3 linked regions of the Rhodospirillum rubrum ATCC 11170 genome follow. The protein of the gene in region 2 interacts with the protein of the main gene of each other region in a pairwise test. Links are inferred from orthologs where the notes say so. Each region holds a gene or a part of one and is shown on either strand. Other genes may lie near its edges.

Region 1 (4,759 bases), 590 kb from region 2 along the record:
GATGCTTCGCCGCGACCACGCCCAGAAAATTACGGACGATTTCATGAAAACCGGCCTTTTCGGCCAGCGCGGTCAATGCCTTGCGCTGGTCGTCACGACCGATGACGGGACTCGCGATCACGCGGCGCAGGTCACCGCTTTCGTCGAGCATGGCTTTCAACGAGCGAAGGTCCGCGGACACCTGATCGAGTGCCCCACGATCTTCCGCCAGCTCATAGAGTGCCGTCGCGTAGCGCTCGGCAACTCCCGTTACTCCTGCCTTATGGGATGACACGTGCGATAGCCCCAAGTATAGCGGTCGAACGAATCACGCCGCAGCGGCGCAAGTCATTGAATAGACGAGATCACGCGCCCCTGAAAAGGGACGCCTCTCATCCCGGCGCGGGGGCTACTTAGCACAGACCACCCTTGCATGCAACAAGCGCTGGTCGCGCCGGCAAGCCCCGAAAACCGTGTCTTTCCCCGACGTTCCCCCACCCGTCCCCCGGGAGGTTTGGTCCATGTCAAGACGGCGCGGACTATAGAAAGGAAATGGGGTCCACGTCCACCTGAACCTTCACCCCGGGCGGAATCGATACGAGCGATAGCCAGTGGCGCACCACCGGTTGCACCTTTACCCCCCGCGCCGCCTTGAGCAACAGCCTGTGTCGGTGGCGTCCACGCAACATTGCAAGCGGCGCGGGTACGGGCCCCAGCACATCAAGGCCAGGCCCCATCGGCGCCGCCCGCCCAAGGGCCGCGGCCACGGCCTGGACCCGGGCAGAGTCCTCGCCCGAGATCACCAGGGCGACCAGCCGGCCGAAGGGGGGCATCGCCAGGGCCTGACGCTCGGCCGCCTCGACCTCGAGAAACAGCGCCGGATCGCCCGAGGCCAGGGCCTCCATCACCGGATGGCCGGGATCGACGGTCTGGATCAGCACCCGCCCCGGCCGCTCGGCCCGCCCGGCCCGGCCCGCGACCTGATGGAGCAGCTGGTGGGTTCGTTCCGAAGCCCGCAGATCGCCGCCGGTTAGCCCCAAATCGCCATCGACGACGCCGACCAGGGTGATCAGCGGAAAGTGGTGGCCCTTGGCCATGATCTGGGTGCCGATGATCAGATCGATGTCGTGATTGGCGATTCGTGTCGCCAGGGCGGCGGCCTCTTTCGGTCCGGTCACCGTATCGCTGGCGGCAACATCCATGCGCGCCTTAGGAAAGCGATGGGCGGCCTCTTCGGCCAATCGCTCGACGCCCGGGCCGCAAGGCGCCAGGGAATCGGCCACCCCACAGGCCGGACAGGTCTCGGGGATCGGCTGCTGATAGCCGCAATGGTGACAGCGCAGGCGCCCATCGCGGCGGTGTTCAACCAGCCAAGCGGTGCAGCGCGGGCATTTCAGCCGATGACCGCAGCTCCGACACAGGGTCAGCGGCGCATAGCCCCGGCGATTGAGAAACAGCAGAACCTGCTCGCCCGCCGCCAGGGTTTCCTCGACGGCGGTGATCAGCGGCGGGCTCAGCCAGCCCAAGCGGGCCGGGCGGGCCATGGGCGAAGGAGAGGCCGTAGGCGAAGGGGAGGCCGTAGGCGAAGGGGGGGGCGCTTTTTGCTCCTCGGCCTCGTCGTTCGCCCCGCCGGGCGCGGCCAGACCCTCGGACCCGCCGGGTCCGGCAAAATCCGTGGGCAGCCATTTTTGCGGCGGGGCGCGGCGCAGATCGAGCAGGGTGATCTCGGGCATTTCCGCTCCGCCGTGGCGACGGGGCAGCACCAGATGCCGATAGCGGCCCTGGCGGGCGTTCTCGATGGTTTCCAGCGACGGCGTGGCCGAGGCGAGCACGGCGGGAAAGCCGCCGAGGCGGGCGCGGACCACGGCCATGTCGCGGGCGTTATACGGCACGCCCTCCTCTTGTTTGAAGGCGCTGTCGTGTTCTTCATCGACGATGATCAAGCCCAGATCGGGATAGGGCAGAAACAGCGCCGATCGCGCCCCCACCACCACCGGCGCCCGCCCCAGGGCCACCGCCCGCCAAGCCCGCCGCCGCGCCGCCGCGCCCATTTGCGAATGCCATTGCACCGGCGCGGCGCCGAAGCGGTCGGCGAAGCGCCGCGGCCATTGGGCGGCCAGGGCGATTTCGGGCAACAGCACCAGAGCCTGCCGCCCGCGGCGCAGGGTTTCGGCGATCGCCTCGAAATAGACCTCGGTCTTGCCCGAGCCGGTGACCCCTTCCAGCAACAGACCGGAAAATCCCTGGTCAAGCGCCGTGCGCAGGCCGTCCGCCGCCGCCTGTTGATCGGCCGACAGCAGCGGTCCGGGCCGGTCGGCATCGGGGGCTTGCGGCGACCATTCATTCGAACGGGTCACCGCCTCGAGCAGCCCGGCCTTGGCCATCGCCGCCACCACCGCCGGCCCCACGGCCGCTTCCCGCGCCAGATCGGCGCCGGCGAAGGGCAGACCGGGATGGTCGTCAAGAACCGCCAGAACCCTTTGGCGGCCGGGGCTCAGCCGCGCCCCCCCCGGAAGCGGCCCCTGCCCCTCCGCCCGCTGACCCGCCGCCCGCTGACCCGCCGAAGGACGGCGCCAGCCAAGGGCCGGCGGCGGCGCTTCCAGGGCGGCGGGCACGCTGAGCGCCATGCGCAACACCGCCCCGGGCGGCTGCACCGTATAAGCCGCAACCCAGTCGATAAAAGCGCGCAAAGGCGCGGGCAGGGGCGGACACTCGGGAAAGCCGATCAGCGGCTTCAGGCGTTCGGGCGGGGTTTCGCCCGCCCCCGCCCCCCAAACCACGCCGATTTCCTCCCGTCGCCCCAGCGGCACCCGCACCAGGGTACCGACGGCGGGCCGGGCCATGCCGGCGGGCACCTTATAGTCATAGGCCCCGGCCAAAGGCAGCGGCAGCAACACGGCGACGACGGGCTCGGCGTGGGCGTCTTCGGGGAAAAGCTCCCGGGAACCGGGGGGCAAAGCCGGGAGACCGGCCATCGGCGAACCTCCGCGCCATCGGGGGGCGATACCCTGATGCGGCGCTTTAAAAGGGGAGGACCAGGGGCTATACCCCCGGGGGGAGCAAGCACCCGTTCCGTAATCCTACGGGCCATCGGCCCGGGGGGCGGTATGCTCCGAATCCGACCCGCGCCCCCGAAGAAGGCAAGAACTTTCTCTCCTCCTTTCGCCCCGCGTCGGCGAAAGGCTTTCCTTGACGATTGGGCAAAGTCGGGTCAGACCATCTTTCAGGCACCCCTTATGGGAGGGCAAGACGTGGGCGACGCCAGGGACAAAGCGAAGGATCTGAGGTCCTCGGCCGAACTCGATGAGGCTTCGGTATTGGGATACCTATTGAAGAATCCGGATTTCCTGATGGATCATCCGGAGGTTCTGATGATGGCGACTCCCCCTCGCCGCTTCGAAAAGGCTGACGACAAGGTTATCGACATCCAGCACGTGATGCTGCGGCGGCTGCAGACCGAGATGGCCGATCTGCAAGACTGCGCCGAGCAGCTGATCATCACCACGCGCTCGAACATGGCGACTCAGAAGGGCACCTTGCAAGCGGCCCTGGCCTTGCTTGATTGCGAGGGCCTGGGGCCTTTGGTGCGCACGGTGGCCGAAGATCTGCCGATGCTGCTCGATGTCGACATCTGCGCCCTGCGGCTTGAACGCCACGTTCTGCCGCCCCCGGGCATGCCGGTCGAGGACAACGACGACGGCCTGGACCTGACCACCCTGCCCGCCGGCTTCGTCGACGACCTGTTTGGCCCGGAAGCCCATGCGGTGCTGCGCCCCGCGGTCGATGCCGAAGACAGCATCTATGGCGATATCTCGGGCATCGTCCGCTCCGACGCCCTGGTGCGGGTCGAGCCGGGCGATGGCCTGCCGCCGGGGATCCTGGCCCTTGGCACCCGGGTGGAAGGCACCTTCGAGCCCGAGATGGCGATGGATCTTCTGGTTTTCCTGGCCAAGGTCGCCGAAGCCTGCGTGCGACGATGGGCCCCCGACACCCTGTGAGCATGGATCGTCCGGATTTACCAGCCGACCCCGCCCCGCACCCCGACGAGGCCGGCGTGGTGCCGGGGCTGTTCCTGCCCTGCGCTAGCGATCTGCGGCCGTCGCTGGTCGCTTGGCTCGGCTGGCTTCAGGGGGAGCGCCGCGCCAGCCGCCATACCCTGGACGCCTATGGCCGCGATCTGGCGGCCTTTCTGACCTTCTTGCGCGATTACCGGGGCGAGGAGCCGGGTCTGGCCACCCTGGCCTCGCTTGGTCCGGCCGATTTCCGCGCCTATATGGCCGCCCGGCTGACCCAGGGGCTGTCGCGGCCCTCGATGGCCCGCGCCCTGTCGACTTTACGCAATCTCTTCCGCTGGCTCGACCGCGAGGGCGTTTTGCGCAATGGCGCCATCGCCACCATCCGCTCACCGCGCCAACCCCAGGCCGTCCCCAAGGCGCTGAGCGAAAGCGAAGCCCTGGACGCCCTGTCGGTGGCCTCGGACCTGCAAGACGACCCCTGGCTGGCCAAACGCGATCTCGCGCTGTTCACCTTGCTCTATGGCTGCGGCTTGCGGCTGGGCGAGGCGCTCGATCTTGATCGCGGCGACCTGCCGAGCGGCGAGGTGATGCGGATCACCGGCAAGGGCCGCAAGGAGCGTCTGGTGCCGCTGCTGCCGGTGGTGGTCGAGGCGCTGGCCGATTATCTGGCGGCCTGTCCCTTCGCCGGGGGCCCCGATGATCCGCTGTTCCTGGGCAGTCGCGGCAAGCGGCTTAATCCCGGGGTGGTGCAGCGCCAGATGCGG
Region 2 (10,730 bases):
CATCTCGATATTGGCGATACCCTGGCCGCCGCGTCCGGTCACCCGGTACTCATAGGCCGAGGTGCGTTTGCCAAAGCCGCGCGAGGTGACGGTCAGCAGGAATTCCTCGCGCTGGCGCAGATCCTCGAACTCCTCGGCCGACAGAACGCCGGGTTCGGCGTCCAGGGTGCTGTCATCCTCGCCCTCGGTCTCGCCACTGGCCCGGCGCAGGGCGCTGGCCTGTTTGAGATAGGCGGCGCGGGTCTCGGCCGAGGCCTCGACATGGCCCAGGATCGACAGGCGGTTAACCCGGTCGTCCTCGGCCAGACGGATGCCGCGCACGCCCGTCGAGGTCCGTCCGGCGAACACCCGCACGTCGCCCACGGCAAAGCGGATGGCCTTGCCGAGATTGGTGGTCAGCAGCACGTCCTGCTCGTCGGTGCAGGTCGCCACCCCGATCAGATGGTCGCCCTCGTCCAGCTTCATGGCGATCTTGCCGTTGGACATCACATTGGTGAAGTCCGACAAGCGGTTGCGCCGGACATTGCCGGTTTCGGTGGCGAACATCACGTCGAGCTGGTCCCAGGCCCCCTCGTCCTCGGGCAGCGGCATCACCGTGGTGATCCGCTCGCCCTCGTTCAGCGGCATGATGTTGACCATGGCCTTGCCGCGCGCCTGGGGGGTGCCCAGCGGCAGGCGATAGACCTTCATCTTGTAAACCATGCCGTCCGACGAGAAGAACAGCAGCGGCGCGTGGGTATTGACGACGAAGATCGTCGTCACGAAATCCTCGTCGCGCATCGACATGCCCGCCCGCCCCCGGCCGCCGCGGCGCTGGGCGCGATAGGTGGTCAGCGGTACCCGCTTGATATAGCCGGTGTTGGTGACGGTGACGACCATCTCCTCGCGCTGGATCAGGTCCTCGATGTCATGCTCGAACTCGTTCTCCTCCAGCGTCGTCCGCCGGGGGGTGGCATAGGCCTCCTTCATCTCGACCAGCTCGGCGCGCATGATCTCGAACAGCCGGGCGCGCGAGCGCAGGATATGAAGGTATTCCTCGATCTGCTGGCCGATCTCGATCAATTCGCCATGGAGCTTGTCGCGCTCCAGGCCGGTCAGGCGATGCAGACGCAGATCAAGGATGGCGCGGGCCTGGATCTCCGACAGGCGATAAACCCCGTCGATCACCATCCGCCCCGGCTCGTCGATCAGTTTGATCAGCGGCTCGACATCCATGGCCGGCCAGTCGCGGGCCATCAGCCCTTCGCGGGCGGCCTGGGGATCGGGCGCCTCGCGGATCAGCTTGATCACCGGATCGAGATTGGCCACGGCGATGGCCAGACCGACCAGGGTGTGGGCCCGCTCGCGCGCCTTGCCCAGCTCGAAAATCGTACGGCGGCGGATCACCTCCTCGCGGAAGGTGATGAAGGCCTCGATGATCGGCCGCAAGGCCAGCAATTCGGGCTTGCCGCCATTGAGCGCCAGCATATTGACGCCGAAACTGGTCTGCAGCGGCGTGTAGCGGAACAGCTGGTTGAGCACGACCTCGGCCATGGCGTCGCGCTTGACCTCGATCACCACCCGCACGCCGCGACGATCGGACTCGTCGCGGATATCGGAGATGCCCTCAAGCTTCTTCTCGCGCACCAGCTCGGCGATCTTCTCCACCATCGAGGCCTTGTTGACCTGGTAGGGAACCTCGGTGACGATGATGGCCTGGCGGCCGCCCGAAATATCTTCGAAATGGGTGCGGCCGCGCATGATGACCGAGCCGCGCCCGGTCAGATGGGCGGCGCGCACGCCCGAGCGCCCGAGGATGGTGCCCCCCGTCGGGAAGTCCGGCCCGGGAACCAGTTCAAGCAGTTCCTCGGCGGTGACGGCGGGATTGTCGATCATGGCGCAACAGGCGTCGATCACCTCGCCCAGATTATGCGGCGGGATGTTGGTCGCCATGCCCACGGCGATGCCGCCCGCGCCGTTGACCAGCAGATTGGGGAAGCGCGCCGGCAGAACGATCGGCTCGCGGGTGGTTTCGTCGTAGTTGGGCTGGAAGTCGACGGTTTCCTTGTCGATATCGTCAAGCAGGCTGTGGGCGGCCTTGGCCATGCGGGCCTCGGTGTATCGCATGGCCGCGGCGCGGTCGCCGTCCATCGATCCGAAGTTGCCCTGGCCATCGATCAGCGGCAGGCGCATGGCGAAATTCTGCACCATGCGGACCATGGCGTCATAGATCGATTGGTCGCCGTGGGGGTGATATTTACCCATCACGTCACCGACGATGCGCGCCGATTTGCGATAGGGCTTGTTGAACTCGTAGCCGCTTTCCTTCATCGAATAGAGGATGCGCCGATGAACGGGCTTCAAGCCGTCGCGGACATCGGGAAGGGCGCGGCTGACGATCACGCTCATCGCGTAATCAAGATAGCTGCGCTTCATCTCGTCTTCGATGGAGACCGGCGAGATATCCAGGTCGATGGGTTTAGGCGTATTGGTGCTCAACGCTGAACGCTTCCATGAGGACCGGCCCTGACCCCGACCTTGGGGCGACCTGGGCGGGGCCGGAAATAGGGGGATGCCAGCGCCAGCCAGGGGCGGTCGGGCATCGGATAATCAGGCCGATCAGCCGGCTGCGAACGCAGCCGGCCGCGACCTTTTCGCGCTGCGGCACTCTACCAGAACACCCTGCCCCCGGCAATCGTCGAGTACCCGGCCCCATAAAGGGCAAGGCTTTGAAGAACCTTGTTTTTTCGAGAACAAGACCGGGCGTGGCCAAGGGAGAAGGCCTGGGGTGGAGCCGAGGAGCCTTAAAAGGGAATATCGTCGTCCATATCGACCGGGCCCCCGGCGGGCCCGCTCGCCGGCGCCGTATCCCAGCCCTGACGGCCGCCACCGGCCGCGCCGCCGCCATAACCGCCACCGGCGGCCGCCCCGGCGCCAGCGCCATAGCCGCCCCCGCCCTGGCCATAGCCGCCGCCCGCGCCAGCCCCGCCCTGGTAGTCGTCGCCGGCGCCGGGCTTGCCATCAAGCATGGTCATCTCGGCGCCCGGCCCCTGCAGCACGATCTCGGTGGTGTAGCGGTCCTGGCCCTGCTGGTCCTGCCATTTGCGGGTCTGCAGCGAGCCGCAGAGATAGACCTTCGAGCCCTTGCGCAAGTAGCGTTCGGCGATGTCGGCCAAAGGGCCGAAAACCGCCACCTGATGCCATTCGGTGCGTTCGCGGCGTTCGCCGCTCTGGCGGTCCTTCCAGGTTTCCGAGGTGGCGATGCGTAGGTTGGTGACCTTGCCGCCGTTTTGGAAGGTGCGGGTTTCGGGATCCTTGCCCAGATTGCCGATCAGAATGACCTTGTTGACCGAACCTGCCATGTGACCTTACCTCACCCGATTAACGCAAAAGAAAAGGCCGGAGCGCCAGAAGGCTCACCGGATCGAAGGCCCATTTAGCCCCATTCGCCGGTTTATTTCACCAGAAAAAAGTCAAAAACCCGGCGAGGGGGATGCCCCGCCGGGTCTTTGGCAACCAAACCAGAGAGCGGTTTAGTTCTTGAAGTAGTCGTAGTTGCCGCCCTTCCATTCGTACATGACGTAGCCCGGGGCCGACACGTCGCCCTGGGCGTCAAAGCCGATGGGGCCGAGAACGGTCGAGAACTGGCCGGACTTGAGCGCCTTGGCCACCTTGTCGACATCGGTCGACTTGGCCTTCTCCACGGCCTGGGCCCAGGCCTGGACGGCGCCGTAGGTGTAGAGGGTATAGCCTTCGGCGTTGTAACCGGCGTCGGTGAACGACTTCACCACGGCGGCGGCTTCCGGGTTCTTGCGCGGATCGGGCGAGAAGGTGAACAGCGTGCCGTCCCCGGCGGGACCGGCGATCGAGGCGAATTCCGAAGAGACCAGGGCGTCGCCGGAGACGATGCGGGCGTCAAGACCCTGCTCCTTGGCCTGGCGGATGATCAGCCCGGCCTCGGTGTGATAGCCACCAAGATAGATGATCTTTATGCCTTCGTTCTTCAGCTTGGTCACCAGGGCGGAATAGTCTTTTTCGCCGGCGGTGATCGCCTCGTACAGGGCCTCCTGCACGCCGGCCTTGTTGAGGGCCGATTTGGTCTCGTCGGCAAGGCCCTTACCATAGGCGGTCTTGTCGTGGATGATGGCGATCTTCTGGCCGGGGAAATGGGCCTTGAGGAAATCGCCGGCGGTCGGACCCTGCTGGTCGTCACGGCCGCAGGTGCGGAAGACGTTCTCGAAGCCCTGCTCGGTCAGCTTCGGATTGGTCGAAGCCGGAGAGATCTGCACGATGCCTTCTTCGTTGTAGACGGCCGAGGCCGGGATCGACGATCCCGAGCAGAAATGGCCGGCGACGAAGACCACCTTGTCGTTGACGAACTGGTTGGCGACGGCGACGGCCTGCTTGGGATCGCAGGCGTCATCGCCCTTCTTCAGCACCAGCTTCTCGCCAAGCACACCGCCCTTGGCGTTGATGTCCTTGACCGCCTGTTCGGCGCCCTTGGCAAGCTGCTCGCCGAAGGAGGCGTACTGACCCGTCATCGGCCCGGCGACACCCACGGTGATATCCGCCTGGGCGCTTCCCACGCCCATCGCGAACGCGGCGGTCGCCGCCAAAAGCCCGGTCTGGAACTTATTCATTTGAACCACTCTCCCTTCTCAGAAGTGGACGCATCGAGATCTTGGGGAAAAGCGGACCCACCCGGCCCGATCCCCAATCCGGGTATCCTTGCGATACCCGTTATGCCCCGGATCCCCCCCGCGCCCCTTGAGGACGCGCGGGAAAGCAGATCCGGGAGTCACCCGCGGTAGGGCGCGCTTTCCCAGGGCGCCCTAAGGCCTGGGGCTCCCGAACGGGATCCCCGGTAGGAGAATTCGCCCCCTTCATCGCCCGCATTACGGGAACCCCGCGTCGCGAGAAAGGAAACGGGCGTCTTCGGGCCCGCAGAAGAACCGCTGTCAGCCTAGGCTTTGTCCCGCCAGCTCAACAAACCGGTCCGTTCATACAGCCAGGGGTACTGGCTGATCATCTTGCGGACCAGGGTCATGCGATAGGCCAGGAAGCTGATCGCAGTCAAAAGGGTCGTCCCAATAAGGAAACCCGTCAAGGAAAGAAGATGGCCGTCGAACAACGCGAAGACGAAAAAGCGGTTGGCCATGCTGAGCAGAATACCGTAGGGCAACAGATGCCAGGATGGCTTCCAGGTTCCGCCCAGGGCCTGTCCGGTCATATAGGCGATCCAGCCGACCATGATCAGCGTGAACAGCAAGAAGACCTGCAGCGAGGAGCCAAGCAGGGTTTCCATCAGTGGCCTCCTTCCAGATAGGCGGCGCGGATCTCGGGATTGGCCAGCAGTTCCGCCCCGCTGCCGCTCAACGCCACCTGACCGGTCAGCAGGACATAGGCGCGGTGGGCAAGCTTCAGCGCATGGAAGGCGTTCTGCTCGACCAGGAAAATGGTCATGCCCTCGCGCTCGTTGACCTCCTTGATCGCGGCGAAGATCTGGCGCACGACCAAAGGCGCCAGCCCCAGCGAGGGTTCGTCAAGCAACAGCAGGCGCGGCCGGCTCATCAGCGCCCGGCCGATGGCCAGCATCTGCTGCTCGCCGCCCGACAGCGTGCCGCCGCGCTGGTCGCGCCGTTCCTTGAGCCGGGGGAACAGGTCATAGACCTTGCGGATATCCTCGTCGAAATGCTTGGGGTCGGCGGTCAGGGCGCCCATCTGCAGGTTTTCGAAGACCGACATCCGCCCGAAGATCCGCCGCCCTTCCGGCGAATGGGCGATGCCCAAGCGCACGATCTGGTCGGTGGGCATCGCCGTGATGTCGCGGCCTTCGAAGATCACCCGGCCCTGGCGGGCGCGCGGATCGCCGCAGACGGTCATCAGCAAGGTGGTCTTACCCGCGCCGTTCGAGCCGATCAGGGTGACGATCTCGCCGCGATTGACGACGACATCGACGCCCTTCAGGGCTTCGATCTTGCCGTAATAGGTGTGTACGCCTTCGATGCTTAGAATCGGTTCAGCCATCGGTCCGGCTCCCCTTCCCCTTGTCCGGTCCCAGGATATGGCCCAGATCGGCCGCCACTTCGGGCGGCAGATCCTCGTCCTCCTCCTCGCCCAGATAGGCCTTGATCACCGCCGGATCCTCGCGCACCGACTTCGGATCGCCATCGGCGATCTTGCGGCCGTGGTCGAGCACGACGATGTGGTCGGAGATGCCCATGACCACGCTCATGTCGTGTTCGATCAGCAAAAGCCCGATGCCGTGTTCGTCGCGGATCGCCCGCAGAAGGTCGTTGAGATCAAGGGATTCACGGGGATTAAGGCCGGCGGCGGGTTCGTCAAGGCAGAGAACCACCGGTTCTGTGCACATCGCCCGGGCGATTTCCAGGCGGCGCTGGTCGCCATAGGGCAGGTTCTGGGCGTCCCAATCGGCCCGCGCCGTCAGCCCGACCCGATCAAGCCAATAGGCCGCCCGCTCGATGGCGATGCGCTCGGCCCGGCGATAGACCGGCAGATTGAGCAGCCCGGCCAGCGAGAACTTCGACGCCGACATCAGGGCGTTATGCTGGGCGACGATCAGGTTTTCCAGAACCGACATCTGGCCAAACAACCGGATATTCTGGAAGGTGCGCCCGACATGGGCCTGTTGGGCGACGCGGAAGCCCTCCATCCGTTCCAGATAGAACGTCCGCTGCTTTTGCGGATGATGCAGGGTCAGGCGGCCGACCGTCGGCTTGTAAAAACCGGTCAGGCAATTGAACACGGTGGTCTTGCCCGCGCCGTTCGGCCCGATGATCGAGGTGATTTCCCGGTTATGGGCGACGAAGGACAGATCGTCGATCGCCACCAGCCCGCCAAAGCGCATGGTCAGATGGTCGACTTCAAGCAGAACACTGCGATCGGTCGTCGCCGGCAGGGCGGTCGAGCCCTCGACCCCCGGAATCATGGTGGCGATGCTCATGCCTTGCCCCCCTGCTTGGCAAGCCTGTGCTTGATCTTCTCAAAGAGGATGGTCGGATCGCGGTACGACAGCAGGCCGCGCGGCCGCCAAACCATCACCGCGACCATCGCCGCGCCGAAGAAGAACATGCGGAACTGATCGAACTCGCGGAACACCTCGGGCAACACCACCAGGAAGAAGGCGGCGATGACCACGCCGATCTGGCTTCCCATGCCGCCGAGAACGACGATCGCCAGGATCACCGCGCTTTCCATGAAGGTGAAGCTTTCCGGGCTGATGAAGCCCTGGCGGGTAGCGAAGAACGATCCGGCGAAACCGCCGAACATGGCGCCGAGGGCGAAGGCCGACAGCTTGACGTTGGTCGGGTTGATGCCCAGCGAACGGCAGGCGATCTCGTCTTCGCGCAGGGCTTCCCAGGCCCGGCCGACCGGCAGCCGGCGGATGCGCCCGGTGAAGATGTTGGTCAGAACCGCCAGGGCCAGGATCAGATAGAACAGGAAGATCACCCGGTGGTCGGGCGAATAGGAGATGCCGAAGAACTGGTGGAAGGTCTCGCCGCCCTCGGGCGCGGTCCGGGCGAAATCCAGGCCGAAGAAGCTGGGACGCTCGATGCCGCTGATGCCGTCGGGACCGTTGGTCACCGCGTACCAATTCAGCAAGACGACGCGGATGATCTCGCCAAAGCCCAAGGTGACGATGGCCAGATAATCGCCGCGCAACCGCAAGACCGGGAAGCCGAGGACGACGCCGAAGAAGGCGGCGAAAACGCCGGCCAGCGGCAGGCAGACCCAGAACGACCAGCCGAAGGTCTGCGACAGCAGGGCGTAGGAATAGGCGCCGACCGCATAGAAGGCGACATAGCCGAGATCGAGAAGCCCGGCCAGACCGACAACGATATTCAGCCCCCAGCCCAGCATGATGTAGATCATCCAGGTGGTGGCGACATCGACATAATAGCGATTGCTAAACGGCGTGATCGGAAAAACGATGGCCAGAACCAGGGCGGCCAGACCGATGAAGGCCATGTTGCGGCGGAAGAAGCCGCCAACGGGCATGACCACGCTCTTGAGCAGGGCGTCGTGCAGGCGGTTGGACGGATTGTCGCGCCAGATGACCAGGGCGATGCGGCCGATAAACACCGTCAGCACCGACCAGCCCCAGGTCTCCCAGCGCTGCTCGATGAACAGCCCGGCGCCCGAGCTGGTGGCGTGAAGGGCGATGAAGGGCAGGAACAAGACCGCGGCCAGGGCGGCGGTGATCAGGGATTCCTTGATCAGCTTGGGAACGTTCACCCAGCCGATCTGCAACCCGCCGGCGCCAGCGCCGGCTTTGGCGTTGAGGGGAGCTTGCGCCATCACACCTTCTCCACTTCGGGTTTGCCAAGGAAGCCGGTGGGTTTGAAGATGAGCACCAGAACCAGAATGCCAAAGGTAGCCACATCTTTGTATTCAATGGTGAAATAGGCCGACCAGAAGGCCTCGATCAGGCCGATCAGCAAGCCGCCCAGCATGGCCCCGGGCAGCGATCCGATCCCCCCCAGCACCGCCGCGGTGAAGGCCTTCATGCCGGCCAGGAAGCCGATATAGAAGTCGATCACGCCGTAATAAAGCGTGGTGATCAAGCCGGCGACGGCGGCCAAAAGGGCGCCGATGACGAAGGTCAGCGAAATGGTGCGGTCGACGTTGACGCCGATCAGCGAGGCCATCTTGCGGTCCTGCTCGCAGGCTCTTTGCTGGCGGCCCATCGAGGTCTGGGTGATCACATAGGTGAAGCCCATCATCAGACCGATGGTCAAAATCCAGATGAAGATCTGCAAGTAGCTGATTTGAACGGCGAACCCGCCCTGATTGAACACCTCGAACCCGCCGCGGATCACCGGTTGGATCGGCTTGACGCGGGCGCCCTGGGTGATCTGGACATAATTCTGCAGGGCGATGGACATGCCGATCGCCGAAATCAGCGGCGCGAGGCGGAAGGATCCGCGCAAGGGCCGGTAGGCCAGGCGCTCCACCGTCCAGCCATAGGCGGCGGTGAAGACCATCGAGACCACGAGGATCAGCAGCAGGGCCAAGGGAACGCTGGCGAACTCCGGCCCCCCCAGCAACACAAAGCAGATCACCGTGAGGAAGGCACCGATCATGTAGATTTCGCCATGGGCGAAGTTGATCATGCCGATAATGCCGTACACCATTGTATAGCCAATGGCGATCAGGCCGTAGATCGCTCCGAGCGTAAGCCCGTTGATCAATTGCTGTAGAAAGTAAGCCACCCTACCCCCTTTTTTAGCGCCCCCCAAACTCCCTGGCGCTTTTTCATCGGTTTCGTGTGGGTTGATAGTTCCGGGACGGGCGCCTCTCTCAGGCGACTACGGCCAAGGTCGGCCGGTCCCGGTCCCGCACTGCTGATCATGCTTGTTACAATAGGTCCATCCCTTTGCGCAATTCTTAGAATTCCCGAAGTTTTGTTTGCAACCGGCGACCATAAAAAAGGCAATCCGCCTTCTTGATGGGCAGCCTATCGAGAAATGACCTATTACACATTTTAGGCGAAATTTCGTTTCGAATAATAGGGCGAAAATGGCGCAAAATTACAGGTGTTTGCGGGAGGTGCAAACCGCCTAGTCAGACGTTAAGTATCAGCCGATGGTTTATTCATTCCATATTCTTCGAAGGCAGCCATGAGCACCCAGGAAATCCGCGTGCGCGGTGCGCGCGAACACAACCTTCGCAATGTCGATGTGACCTTGCCCCGCGACAAACTGGTCGTGATCACCGGGCTGTCGGGTTCGGGGAAATCGAGTCTCGCTTTTGACACGATCTATGCCGAAGGCCAGCGGCGCTATGTGGAATCCCTGTCGGCCTATGCCCGCCAGTTCCTGGAGATGATGCAAAAGTCCGATGTGGATTCGATCGAGGGGCTGTCGCCAGCGATTTCCATCGAGCAGAAGACCACCTCGCGCAATCCGCGCTCGACCGTCGGCACCGTGACCGAGATCCACGACTACATGCGCCTGCTGTGGGCGCGCATCGGCGTTCCCCATTCCCCGGCCACCGGCCTGCCGATCGAAAGCCAGACGGTCAGCCAGATGGTCGATCGCACCCTGGCCCTGCCCGAAGGCACCCGGCTTTATCTGCTGGCCCCGGTGGCGCGCGGCCGCAAGGGCGAGTTCAAGAAGGAACTGGCCGAGCTGCAGAAAAAGGGCTTCAGCCGGGTCAAGGTCGATGGCACGATCTATGAGATCCCCGAGGTGCCCGCCCTCAACAAAAAGATCAAGCACGATATCGAGGTGGTGGTCGACCGTCTGGTGGTCCGCGCCGATATCGCCAGCCGGCTGGCCGATTCCTTTGAAACCGCCCTTGAGCTCTCCGATGGACTGGTCTTCGCCGAAGACGCGGTCTCGGGCGAGCGCCACACCTTTTCCGCCCGCTTCGCCTGCCCGGTCAGCGGCTTCACCATCGACGAGATCGAACCCCGGCTGTTCTCGTTCAACAATCCCTTCGGCGCCTGTCCGACCTGTGACGGCCTGGGGGTGACGCTGTATTTCGACCCCGAGCTGGTGGTGCCCGATCCCAGCCGCACCCTCAATCGCGGCGCCGTCGCCCCGTGGTCGGGACAAACCCCGCCCTCGCCCTATTACGCCCAGGCGCTGGCGAGCATCGCCGCCCATTTCGGCGCCGATATGGACACGCCGTGGAAGGATCTGCCCGAGGAGATGCGCCGGATCATCCTTGAAGGCTCGGGCAAGGAGATCATCCCGCTCAGCTTCGATGACGGCACGCGCAGCTAT
Region 3 (10,704 bases), 110 kb from region 2 along the record:
GATTTCCTCATGAGCAGAAAAAAGGGCGGGGGCCTGGGCGAGACGATCAAAACGGTCGTCTATGCCTTTCTGATCGCCATCGTCATCAGAACATTCGCCTACGAACCCTTTCGCATTCCCTCGGGGTCGATGATTCCGACCCTGCTGGTGGGCGATTATCTGTTCGTGTCGAAATTCTCCTATGGCTATTCGCGCTTTTCCTTCCCGATGGGGATCATTCCCTTTAGCGGGCGGGTGTTGGGCGATGTGCCCAAGCGCGGCGATGTCGTGGTCTTCAAGGAGCCCAACGATACCTCTGTCGATTTCATCAAGCGGGTGGTCGGACTGCCCGGTGATCGGATCCAGGTGATCGACGGCATCTTGAACGTCAACGGCGAGCCGGTGCGCCGCGAGCGGACCGAGGACTTTGTCCAGCGCGAAGCCGGCGGCAGCGTGCTGCGCCTGACCCAATATCAGGAAACCTTGCCCAACGGCGTGGTCCACCCCATTCTCGAGATCCATGGCGATACCTATTTTCTCGATAACACCCGCGAGTTCCGGGTGCCCGAGGGCCATTATTTCATGATGGGCGACAACCGCGACAGCAGCCAGGACAGCCGGGCGACGGTGGGCTTCGTGCCGGCCGAGAATCTGGTTGGACGGGCCGAGTTCGTGTTCTTCTCGCACGATGGATCGGCGGCGATCTGGCAGGTCTGGAAATGGCCCTTCGCCATTCGCTGGGACCGCTTCTTCCATTCGATCGATTAAGGACGCCTGCGTGGTGGGATGGTTTGTTTTGTTGACGGGACGGCGTAAGGCCTGTCCCGTCTTTTGTCGGTTTTTCCGGGTTTTGGAGGGTCCATGGCCCGCGACCTGAACGCTCTTCAGATCGCCCTGGATCATCGGTTCACCGACCCCGCCTTGTTGGCGCGCGCCCTGACCCACCGTTCGCGCGAGGGCAGGCCGAGCTACGAGCGCCTGGAGTTTCTGGGCGACCGGGTGTTGGGGCTGGTGGTCGCCGAGATGCTGTACGCCCGCTTCCCGACCGAGGACGAGGGCGCCTTGGCGCGCCGTCACGCCAGTCTGGTTCGCCAAGACACGGTGGCCCGTGTCGCCCAGAGCGTTGGCCTGGGCGAGTTGATGGAGCTGTCGCGGGGCGAAGAGGAATTGGGCGGGCAGTTCAATCCCTCGCTGCTCTGCGATGTCTGCGAAGCGGTGCTGGGCGCGCTCCATCTCGATGGCGGCTACGCCAAGGCCCAGCGCTTCGTCGAAGCGCGCTGGGCGCCCTTGATGGCCGAAGACCTGACCCCGCCCAAGGACGCCAAGACGGCCTTGCAGGAATGGGCCCAGGGACGGGGCCTGCCGCTGCCCACCTATGCGGTGGAAGGGCGGGACGGTCCGCCCCACAAGCCGATGTTCACGGTGAGCGTGACGGTCAAGGATAACGGCTCGGAAAGCGCCCTGGGGGCCTCCAAGCGGCTGGCCGAACAGGCCGCCGCCCAAAGGCTTCTTGATCGTCTGGCCTGATCAGGACCGACAGGGGTGTGAAAGCCGCGTTCGATGATCCCCATTGGACGCGGTTTGATTTAGATTGAACGGGAGACCGAGCGGTGATCGGCCCGCGGTCCGGGCGGATCGCCGTCTTCGGGGGCCATCGCGCTATCGCCGGGCCGCTAAAGCCTGAAAGGGATGGGCGAATCGCGCCGAACCCGCGCCAAGCCAAGAGAAAAAAAGACGACATGACCGATTTGGATTGCCCTTCCCCCGCCGACTCTGCTCCGCCGCGCTGCGGCTTCGTCGCCGTCATCGGCGCCCCCAACGCCGGCAAGAGCACTTTGGTGAACCGACTGGTCGGTTCCAAGGTGACCATCGTTTCGCCCAAGGTGCAGACGACGCGCTCGCGGGTGCGCGGCATCGCCATGGTTGGCGAAGCCCAGGTGGTGTTCGTCGATACCCCGGGAATCTTCCAGCCGCGCAAGCGCTTCGATCGCGCCATGGTCGCCGCCGCCTGGGAAGGCGCCCTGGAAGCCGATCTGGTGTTGCTGGTGATCGATGCCCATAAGGGCATCACGGCCGAGGTCGAAGAGATCCTGACCAAGCTGAAAGCCACCGGCCGCCGGGCCCTTCTGGCGCTCAACAAGGTCGATGCCCTGGAACGCTCGCGCCTGCTTGAAATGGCCTCGCGCCTGGATGCGGCTTTGCCCTTTGAAAAAGTCTTCATGATTTCGGCGCTGACCGGCAGCGGCTGCGACGACGTGTTGGCATGGTTGGCCGAGCGGGTGCCCGCCGGCCCGTGGATGTTCCCCGAGGACGAGGTCTCCGATCTGCCCCAGCGTTTGCTGGCCGCCGAGATCACCCGCGAAAAGGTCTTCTTGCAGTTGCACGAGGAACTGCCCTATGCCGCCGCGGTGGTGACCGAATCCTGGCGCGAGCGCGCCGATGGTTCGGTGCGCATCGACCAGACGGTGCTGGTGCAGCGCGAAAGCCAGCGGGCGATTTTCCTCGGCAAGGGCGGCGCGCGGATCAAGGCCCTGGGCAGGGCCGCCCGCGTGGAGCTTTCCGAGATTTTGGAACGCCCGGTGCATCTGTTCCTTCACGTCAAGGTCAACGACCGGCTGTGGGACGATCGCGACCAGTATTCCGAATGGGGACTTGATTTCGATGTCTGAGCGGGGCGCGCGGTGAGCGGCGGCCTTAATCCCCTGGGGCTGGTTTTGCTGACGGCCGGAGTGGCGCAGTTCCTGGTGCTGGGCGGCCGCGCCCAAAGCCGTCTGCCGCGCTGGCTGGTGGCGCTCCTGGTCTTTTGCGGCATCCTCTGCCTGATGGCCGGGGTGGCGGTGCTGCTGGTCTAGCTGGAAAAGGTCGCCGTCGGGTGATCGAATGGAGCGATCGGGGAATCGTGCTGGCCGCCCGGCCCCATGGCGAGGATGGGGTGATCGTCAGCCTGCTGAGCGCCGGCCATGGGCGCCATTCCGGCATCGTCCGCGGCGGACGCGGCAAGCGGCTGCGCGCCGCCCTTCAGCCGGGATCCCTGGTTCAGGCCACGTGGAAGGCCCGCCTGGAAGATCATCTGGGCAGCCTTGTCGTCGAGCTTCTGGCCGGGGTGGCCGGGGGATTGCTGGATGATCGCGACCGGCTGGCCGCCCTGGCGGCGGCCTGTGCCCTGGCCGAAACGGTCTTGCCCGAACGCGCCCCCCAGGCCGATGTCTATGACGCGACCCTGGCGCTGCTCGACGCCCTGGCCGAGGGCGGGGAGGGCACCCCCCTGGTCTGGGCGGGGGCCTTCGTGCGCTGGGAAATCGGGCTGCTCGCCGCTTTGGGCTTCGGGCTTGACCTGTCATGCTGCGCCGTGAGCGGGGAGTGCGGCGATCTCGCCTATGTCTCGCCGCGCAGCGGCCGGGCGGTCGGGCGGGAGGCGGGCGCGCCGTGGCAGGCGCGGCTGCTTGCCCTGCCGGCCTTTCTGCTGTCGCCCGCCGAGGTTCCGGCGAACGCCCAGGCGGTTGGTGACGGCCTGCGCCTTAGCGGCTATTTCCTGGAGGGGCATGTTCTGGCGCCCCAGGGGCGGGGATTGCCCGCCAGCCGGCAGAGGTTTGTCGAACGGTTGCGCCGGTGGTCAGCGGCGGACCGGTGATGTCTATGGTGCGTTGAGAAAGAGGATCCGATCCCGATGAGCAAAGGCCCCGTTCCCGAACCCCTGGAGATCCGCGAAACGCCGCTGAGCGAAGCGCTCTCCGAGCGGTATCTGGCCTATGCGCTGTCGACCATCGTGTCGCGGTCGCTGCCCGATGTCCGCGATGGGTTGAAGCCGGTTCATCGGCGGCTGCTTTATGCCATGCGCATGCTCAAGCTCGATCCCGGCTCGGGGTTCAAGAAATGCGCCCGCGTCGTGGGCGATGTGATCGGCAAGTATCACCCCCACGGCGACGCCGCCGTCTATGAGGCGATGGTTCGCCTTGCCCAGGAATTCGCCGTGCGGTATCCGCTGGTCGAAGGCCAGGGCAATTTCGGCAATATCGACGGCGATAACGCCGCCGCCATGCGCTATACGGAAGCCCGGCTGACCGCCGTCGCCAGCGCCCTGATGGAGGGGCTGGACGACGACGCCGTCGATTTCCGCCCGACCTATGATGGCGAGGATCACGAGCCGGTGGTGATGCCCGCCGCCTTCCCCAATCTTCTGGCCAATGGCTCCTCGGGCATCGCCGTCGGCATGGCGACCAATATCCCCCCCCATAACGTCGGCGAGTTGTGCGAGGCGCTGCTGCATCTGATCAAGGTGCCGGCCTGTCCGCCCGAAGCCCTGCTGAGCTTCGTCAAAGGCCCCGATTTTCCCACCGGCGGCGTGCTGGCCGAGCATCCCCAGGCCATCGCCGAGGCCTATCGCACCGGCCGCGGCGCCATGCGGCTGCGCGCGCGCTGGGAAAAGGAAAATCTGAGCCACGGCCTCTATCAGATTGTTATCACCGAGATTCCCTATCAGATTCAGAAGGCCAAGCTGGTCGAGCGCATCGCCGAGCTGATCAACGGCCGCAAGCTGCCGATCCTTGCCGATGTCCGCGATGAATCCGCCGATGACCTGCGTCTGGTGCTCGAACCGCGCAACCGCACCGTCGATGCCGAGACCCTGATGGAGCAGCTGTTCCGGCTGACCGATCTGGAGATCCGCTTCAATCTGAACATGAACGTGCTTGATGGCGACGGCGTGCCCAAGGTGCTGGGCTTGAAGGAGGCGCTGGTCGCCTTTCTTGATCACCGGCTGGTGGTGCTTGGCCGGCGCTCGCGCCATCGCCTGGGCAAGATCGAACACCGCCTGGAGGTGCTGGCCGGCACCTTGATCGCCTATCTCAACCTTGACGAGGTGATCCGCATCATCCGCGAGGAGGACGAACCCAAGCCGGCGCTGATGGCGGCCTTTGGCCTGAGCGATGTGCAAACCGAGGCCATCCTCAATATGCGGCTGCGCTCCTTGCGCCGGCTTGAGGAGATGGAGATCCGCCGCGAGCATGACGCGCTGTCGGCCGAGAAGGCCGGGCTGGAGGCCCTGCTCGCCGACGAGGGGCTGTGCTGGAAGGTGATCGCCAAGCAGATCCGCGAGACCCGCAAGACCTTTGGCGGCGATACCGCCCTGGGGCGGCGGCGCACCGAACTGGGCAGCGCGCCGACGGCGGTGATCGTGCCGATCGAGGCGCTGGTCGAGCGCGAGCCGATCACCGTCTTGCTGTCGGAGCGCGGCTGGCTGCGCGCCGTCAAGGGCCATCAGGAGCCGGGCGAGGAGAACAAGTTCAAAGAGGGCGACGCCCTGCTGCTGGCGCTCCACGCCCAGACCACCGACAAGCTGCTGATCCTCGACAGTACCGGACGCTTCTTTACCCTGCCCGCCGATAAGCTGGCGCGCGGTCGCGGCTTTGGCGAACCGGTGCGGCTGATGCTCGATCTGCCCAATGACGCCGATATCGTCAGCCTGCTGGTCCACGATCCGGCGCGCCGCCTGATCCTGGCGGCCAGCGGCGGCCGGGGTTTCGTCGTCGAGGAAAAGGACGTCCTGGCCCAGACCCGGGCCGGCAAGCAGGTGATGACCGTCGACGCCGGCGAGCGCGCCCTGCTGTGCCGCGAGGTGCGCGGCGACCATGTGGCGGTGATCGGCCAGAACCGTAAGCTGCTGGTCTTCCCCTTGACCCAGGTGCCGGTGCTGGCGCGCGGCAAGGGCGTCATCTTGCAGCGCTATAAGGATGGCGGCATCGCCGATATCAAGACCTTCGCCATCGCCGATGGCCTGACCTGGAAATCGGGCGAGCGGACGCGCACCGAAAGCGACCTGACCGCCTGGTTGGGCGACCGGGCCGGCCTGGGACGACTGCCGCCCCAGGGCTTCCCGCGCACCAACAGCTTCGGGCCATAAGGTGTTTAGGCGACTTGAATGTTCTGGTCCTGGCGGTGGAGGGTCACTTCGACCTCCATCGACAAGAAGGCGTTGCCCGGACCGGCGAAGCTGCCGGTGATCGGCACGGCTTGCGAGGGATCGCGGGTGACGGCCACCCGGATGAGGTTTTCGCCGCCGACCAGGGCGTTGGTCGGATCGAATTCCACCCAGCCGGCGCCGGGCAGATAGACCTGAAGCCACGCGTGGGTGGCGCCCGCGCCGACGGTGCCGCTGGCGTTCCGGCCGTCAAGGGCCGGATCATACAGATAGCCGCTGACGAAGCGGGCGGCCAACCCCAGCGAGCGCACCGCCTCCATCATCAGCAAGGCGAAGTCGCGACAACTGCCGCTGCCGCGCTCCAGGGTTTCCAGCGGCGTCTGGGTGCCTTCGGTATCGCGGGCGGCATAGCTGAACTCGGCCGAAATCGCCCGGTTCATCGCGCTCAGCATCTCCAGGGTGGCGGTTTCCCCCGGTTCGTCAAGGAAGCGCCGGGCCCAGGCGTCAAGCCGGTGGTCGGGATCGGGATAATGGCGCTCGTTGGTTCGCCCGAGATCGGCGACCAGATCGGCGTCATAGGTGAAGGGGAAGGTCTCGGCGTAAGCGGCGATCGGATAGGTTGGTTCGGACAGGCCGAAGTGGTCGAGCAGGATCTTGCTCTCGAAGCGCAGAAAATCGGTGCTGGCGCCTTGGAAGTCGGCGATGGTGATCGAATTGCCAAACACGTCGTGCATCCAGCGCACCTCGGCGACCGGGCTCAAGACCAGCGTGGCCTCGACGATATGCAGGTCGTGGCTATCGCGCGGGCGGAACATCATCTTGTGTTCGCCAAGCGTGACCGGCGCGCCGTAGCGGTAGGTGGTGACGTGGGTAAGGGCGATGCGCGTCATGATGGGGGCCATCCCTTTGGAAAACCGCTTCGGGACCGATCCAACGTCCGGGCCTGCCAGTCGATCCGCCCAACGCCCGGATGGCGGCGAATTAGCCCTTAATACTCGAACGGCAGTGACCGGGCGTTCCAGAAAGCCTGATCGGAGAGCTGGGCCCAGGTCAGGGCCTTGCGGCGGAAGGCGGTGTAATGGTCGTAGATCCGTCGGGTTTCCGGGGAATCCGCCGCCGCCGCCCGCACGACCCGACCCGCCGTCTTGCCCAGTTCCAGCAGAACCTGGGTGGGGAAGGCGCGCAGTTGCACCCCGTGATTGGTCACCAGGGTATGCAGGGCGTCGCCGTTGCGGGCGTTGTATTCGGCCAAGCTAAAGGCGTGTTCGGCGCCGCAGGCGGCCTCGATGATCGCCCGCTCCTGGTCGGACAAGCCGCGCCAGACCCCGAGATTGATGCCGACGGCCAGCGAGGTTCCGGGTTCGTGGAAGCCCGGATAGTAGTAGTAGCGGGCGACCTTTTGCAGATCGAGCGCCAGATCGCTCCACGGGCCGATCCATTCCGCCGCGTCGATGGCACCATCGCGGAGCGCGTCGTGGATCTGGCTGCCGGGCAGCGCTACGGGCACGGCGCCAACCTCTTTGAGGATGCGCGCGCCCAGGCCGGGAATGCGCATGCGCAGGCCCTTGAAATCCTCGACCCGTTTGATTTCCTTGTTGAACCATCCGCCCATCTGCACCCCGGTCGCCGAGGCGAGCATCGGCTTGATGCCGTAAGGGGCCGACAAGGCGTCCCACAGCGCCTGGGCTCCGCCATGGTGGATCCAGGCGCTGGTTTCGATCGCCGTCAGGCCGAAGGGAACGGCGCAAAAGAAGTTGAAGGCGCTGGAGCGGCTTTCCCAATAGGTTTCGGCGCCGTGGTAGAGATCGGCCGTGCCATTGGCCACGGCCTCGAAGGCCTCGAAGGCGGGAACCAGTTCGCCGGCGGCATAGACGGTGATCGACAAGCGCCCCCCACTCATCGTGCGAACCCGGGCGGCCAGCCGGCTGGCGCTTTCGCCCAGGCCGACATAATCCTTGGGCCAGGTCGTGACCATTGTCAGGGTTTTGGCGCCGTTGGCCAGGGCCGGGCGGGAAAGGCCGTCTAAGGATAGTCCTCCCGTCGCGGCGGCGGCGGAAGCCGAAAGGAACTCTCGTCGATCCATGAAACACTCTTTCGCTGCGCTGCCGGAAAAGGGGTATCGACAATCACCCAAGGATCAGCCGGCGCGCCCGAAGGATCAGCCCGGGCGGCCGCGTTCGTCAAAGGCGATCCAGCCGCGCCGACCGAAGACCTCAAGGGGCTGAAAGCGCTCTTTGTAGGCCATCTTCGAGCTTTCAGCGATCCAGTAGCCGAGATAAACGTGGTCGAGGTCGCGGCGCACGGTTTCGTCCACCATCCACAAGATCATCCAGGTGCCAAGACCCCGGCTTTGGGGCAGGGTGGTATTGAAGAACGAATAGACCGCCGACAGGCCGTCGCTGAGATGGTCGATCAGGCAGGCGGCGACCAATTCGCCCCCGGCCTCGCGGAATTCGGCGATCGAGGTCGAGATCGGGCTGTCTTCGACCATCGAGCGGTAATCGAAAAACCCCATCAGCGCCATATCGCTTTCGCCATGGCGGGCCTGCTGGTACTGCGAGAAAAGATGGAACTGCTCGACCGTGGCCCGGGCCGGCACGTATTCCGCCGTCACCCCGGCATTGGCGCGGACGATGCGGCGGAAGGATTTGTTTTTCACGAAGGCGCGGGCGCGGATGCGGACAGGGACGCAGGCCGTGCAGCCCGGGCAGACCGGGGCATAGGCGATGGTGTGGCTGCGCCGAAACCCGGCGCGCGACAGGCTTTCGTGAAGCCGTTCGGCTTCCGGGCCGGTCAGATCGGTCACCATCTTGCGTTCCAGATGCCCTTCCAAGTACGGGCAAGGCATCGGGGCGGTGGTGAAGAAGAAATGGGGCCGATTGATGGGTCCCTGGTCCATAGGGCACAACTCTTCTACAGCGCGGCGTGTTTCAACAACCGCCAGATCACGAGTCTACGCGTCCTTGTCCCCTGTGAAAAGAATATCCTCCGCCGACGTCCCTCGATCGAAAACCAGAGGGGAGCGGCCGGTGCGGTTGACAACCACGGTTCCGGCCAGAAAATCGTGGAGACAGCGGCGTTGGCGGTTGGTCAGGGCGACCAGGGTGATCACCCAGCCGGTTATGCTGCCCAGGGTATAAAAGGTGATGGCGTTGATCGCCGCCTGCCCCAGGCTGGGGCGACCGCCGCTGATCGAGCGCACCGAGAGATCCATCATGCGCTGGCCGAAGGTGGCCGACCACGGGCCGGCGATCAGCAGGCTGTGATAGGCGACGGGCACCAGGGCCAGGATGATGGCGACCAGCGGCGACAAGATCCCCAACGACAGCAGCGAGGCCAGCGACAAGACCAGCAGCACCGGCAGATAGAGCAGGGCGATGCACAGCACATCGATAAAGAAGGCGATGACGCGTTTGACCATCACGCCATCGGCATCGGCCGCGTCGGCGTCCAAGGGGGCGGGGGGCGGCCTCATCGCGGGGCCGCTCCGGGACCGCCGTCGGCGGGCGCCAGGATGCTGGGCGGCTTGGGGCCGCTCAGCGGGTCGGCGGGCGCCGCCCCGCCATTACCGCCGCCGGCCGCCCCTTCGGCATAGAGCGAGCGATCGCGCAGCAAGGTGATGGCGATCCGGCGGTTGCTGGGGGCCTTGGGGTCGTCGGCGAGCAGGGGTTCGGTTTCGGCCTTGCCGACCACCCGGTCGACGCGGTCCTCTTTCAGGCCATTGGCCAGCAACACGCGGCGGCTGGCCAGGGCGCGGTCGGCCGACAGCTCCCAATTGCCATAGCCCGAGGGGTCGCTATAGGGGGGGGCGTCGGTATGGCCCGAGATCGAGATCTTATTGGGAACGTCGGCCACCGCCTTGGCCACCAAAGCCAGCAGATCGCGGGTATGGGGCAGCAGGGCGCTTGAGCCGGTGGGGAACATCGACAGCCCCTCGCGGTCGATCAACTGGATGCGCAGACCCTCGGGCGTGTTGTCGATCAGCAAGCTGTTCGACAGCGCCTGGAGCGAGGGGACGGCCTGGATGGCCTGACGCAGCTCGGTGGCGGTCTTGTTGAATTCCTCTTGCTGGCGCTTTTCCTCGGCGGCGGCCAACTGCTTGTCGGTCGGTTCGACCCCAAGCTTGCCCAGCCCCTCCAGATCGCCCGCCGAGGCCCCCTTGCCTTCGCCCTTGCCGGCGTCGTCATCGCTGTCGCTGGCATCGACGCCCTCGTTGGCGTCGCTGAAATCCTGACCGCCGGCGCCGATGGTCGGCGGCGGCAGGGTCAACTGCACGGCCGGTGACGAGGAATTGGACTGGCTCGCCCCTTCGCCCAGCACCTGACCGCCAAGAACGCCGCCGGCGCCGCTTGGGCTTTGCGAGACCGCCGTCGGGGCGAAATAATTGGAGATGCCGACCAGTTGCTCCTCGGTGACCGAATTGAGCAACCAGAGCAGCAGGAAGAAGGCCATCATCGCCGTCACGAAGTCGGCATAGGCCAGCTTCCAGGCGCCGCCATGATGGGCGTGACCGCCCTTTTTGATCCGCTTGATGATGATCGGTTGGTCGGCCACCGGCGCCTCGTTTCTTGGGATCGCGGCCCGCTACGGTGTGTGGCGGGGGACTTAATCCGACAGGTTGGTTACGGTGTCTTCGACTTCGGCGAAGCTCGGCCGCACCGAGGGCGGCAGGGTCTTGCGGGCGAATTCGATGGAAACCTGCGGAGCATAGCCCTGCATATGGGCGAGAATGCCCGATTTCATGCAGTGCAGATATTGGGTCTGGTTGTTGAAGACCGCTTCGATCGCCCGGCCGAAGGGCGCGAAGA

What was found.
Region 1: the proteins of ssb (region 2) and RRU_RS06390 interact in binary tests that used the Escherichia coli proteins (3 or more experiments, as listed by UniProt). The link is inferred for Rhodospirillum rubrum ATCC 11170 from one-to-one orthologs.
Region 3: the proteins of ssb (region 2) and recO interact in binary tests that used the Escherichia coli proteins (3 or more experiments, as listed by UniProt). The link is inferred for Rhodospirillum rubrum ATCC 11170 from one-to-one orthologs.

Annotation. Positions count from the first base shown.
Region 1 is NC_007643.1:1,440,156-1,444,914, reverse strand. Bases 237-3,263 are described here. They hold RRU_RS06390 (primosomal protein N'), read right to left. Parts: upstream 2,955-3,263; coding sequence 519-2,954; downstream 237-518. Other genes in these bases: RRU_RS06395 (F0F1 ATP synthase subunit delta), read right to left, coding at 237-274. In the rest of the region: more of RRU_RS06395, read right to left, coding at 1-236; RRU_RS06385 (DUF484 family protein), read left to right, coding at 3,330-3,977; RRU_RS06380 (tyrosine recombinase XerC), read left to right, coding at 3,980-4,759.
Region 2 is NC_007643.1:2,034,711-2,045,440, forward strand. What follows is about bases 1,563-4,484. They hold ssb (single-stranded DNA-binding protein), read right to left. Parts: upstream 3,342-4,484; coding sequence 2,784-3,341; downstream 1,563-2,783. Other genes in these bases: gyrA (DNA gyrase subunit A), read right to left, coding at 1,563-2,478; RRU_RS09070 (branched-chain amino acid ABC transporter substrate-binding protein), read right to left, coding at 3,513-4,484. Also shown: more of gyrA, read right to left, coding at 1-1,562; more of RRU_RS09070, read right to left, coding at 4,485-4,619; RRU_RS09075 (DUF6867 family protein), read right to left, coding at 4,943-5,284; RRU_RS09080 (ABC transporter ATP-binding protein), read right to left, coding at 5,284-5,994; RRU_RS09085 (ABC transporter ATP-binding protein), read right to left, coding at 5,999-6,943; high-affinity branched-chain amino acid ABC transporter permease LivM, read right to left, coding at 6,940-8,298; RRU_RS09095 (ABC transporter permease subunit), read right to left, coding at 8,298-9,212; excinuclease ABC subunit UvrA, read left to right, coding at 9,621-10,730. UniProt on the Escherichia coli protein: Plays an important role in DNA replication, recombination and repair. Binds to ssDNA and to an array of partner proteins to recruit them to their sites of action during DNA metabolism. Acts as a sliding platform that migrates on DNA via reptation.
Region 3 is NC_007643.1:2,141,734-2,152,437, reverse strand. Bases 1,835-4,730 are described here. They hold recO (DNA repair protein RecO), read left to right. Parts: upstream 1,835-2,851; coding sequence 2,852-3,610; downstream 3,611-4,730. Other genes in these bases: parC (DNA topoisomerase IV subunit A), read left to right, coding at 3,647-4,730; RRU_RS19865 (hypothetical protein), read left to right, coding at 2,661-2,831; era (GTPase Era), read left to right, coding at 1,835-2,648. Also shown: lepB (signal peptidase I), read left to right, coding at 10-747; rnc (ribonuclease III), read left to right, coding at 841-1,506; more of era, read left to right, coding at 1,719-1,834; more of parC, read left to right, coding at 4,731-5,878; RRU_RS09590 (transglutaminase family protein), read right to left, coding at 5,884-6,786; RRU_RS09585 (TRAP transporter substrate-binding protein), read right to left, coding at 6,885-7,979; RRU_RS09580 (arginyltransferase), read right to left, coding at 8,055-8,795; RRU_RS09575 (RDD family protein), read right to left, coding at 8,850-9,371; RRU_RS09570 (flagellar motor protein MotB), read right to left, coding at 9,368-10,450; flagellar motor stator protein MotA, read right to left, coding at 10,502-10,704. UniProt on the Escherichia coli protein: Involved in DNA repair and RecF pathway recombination.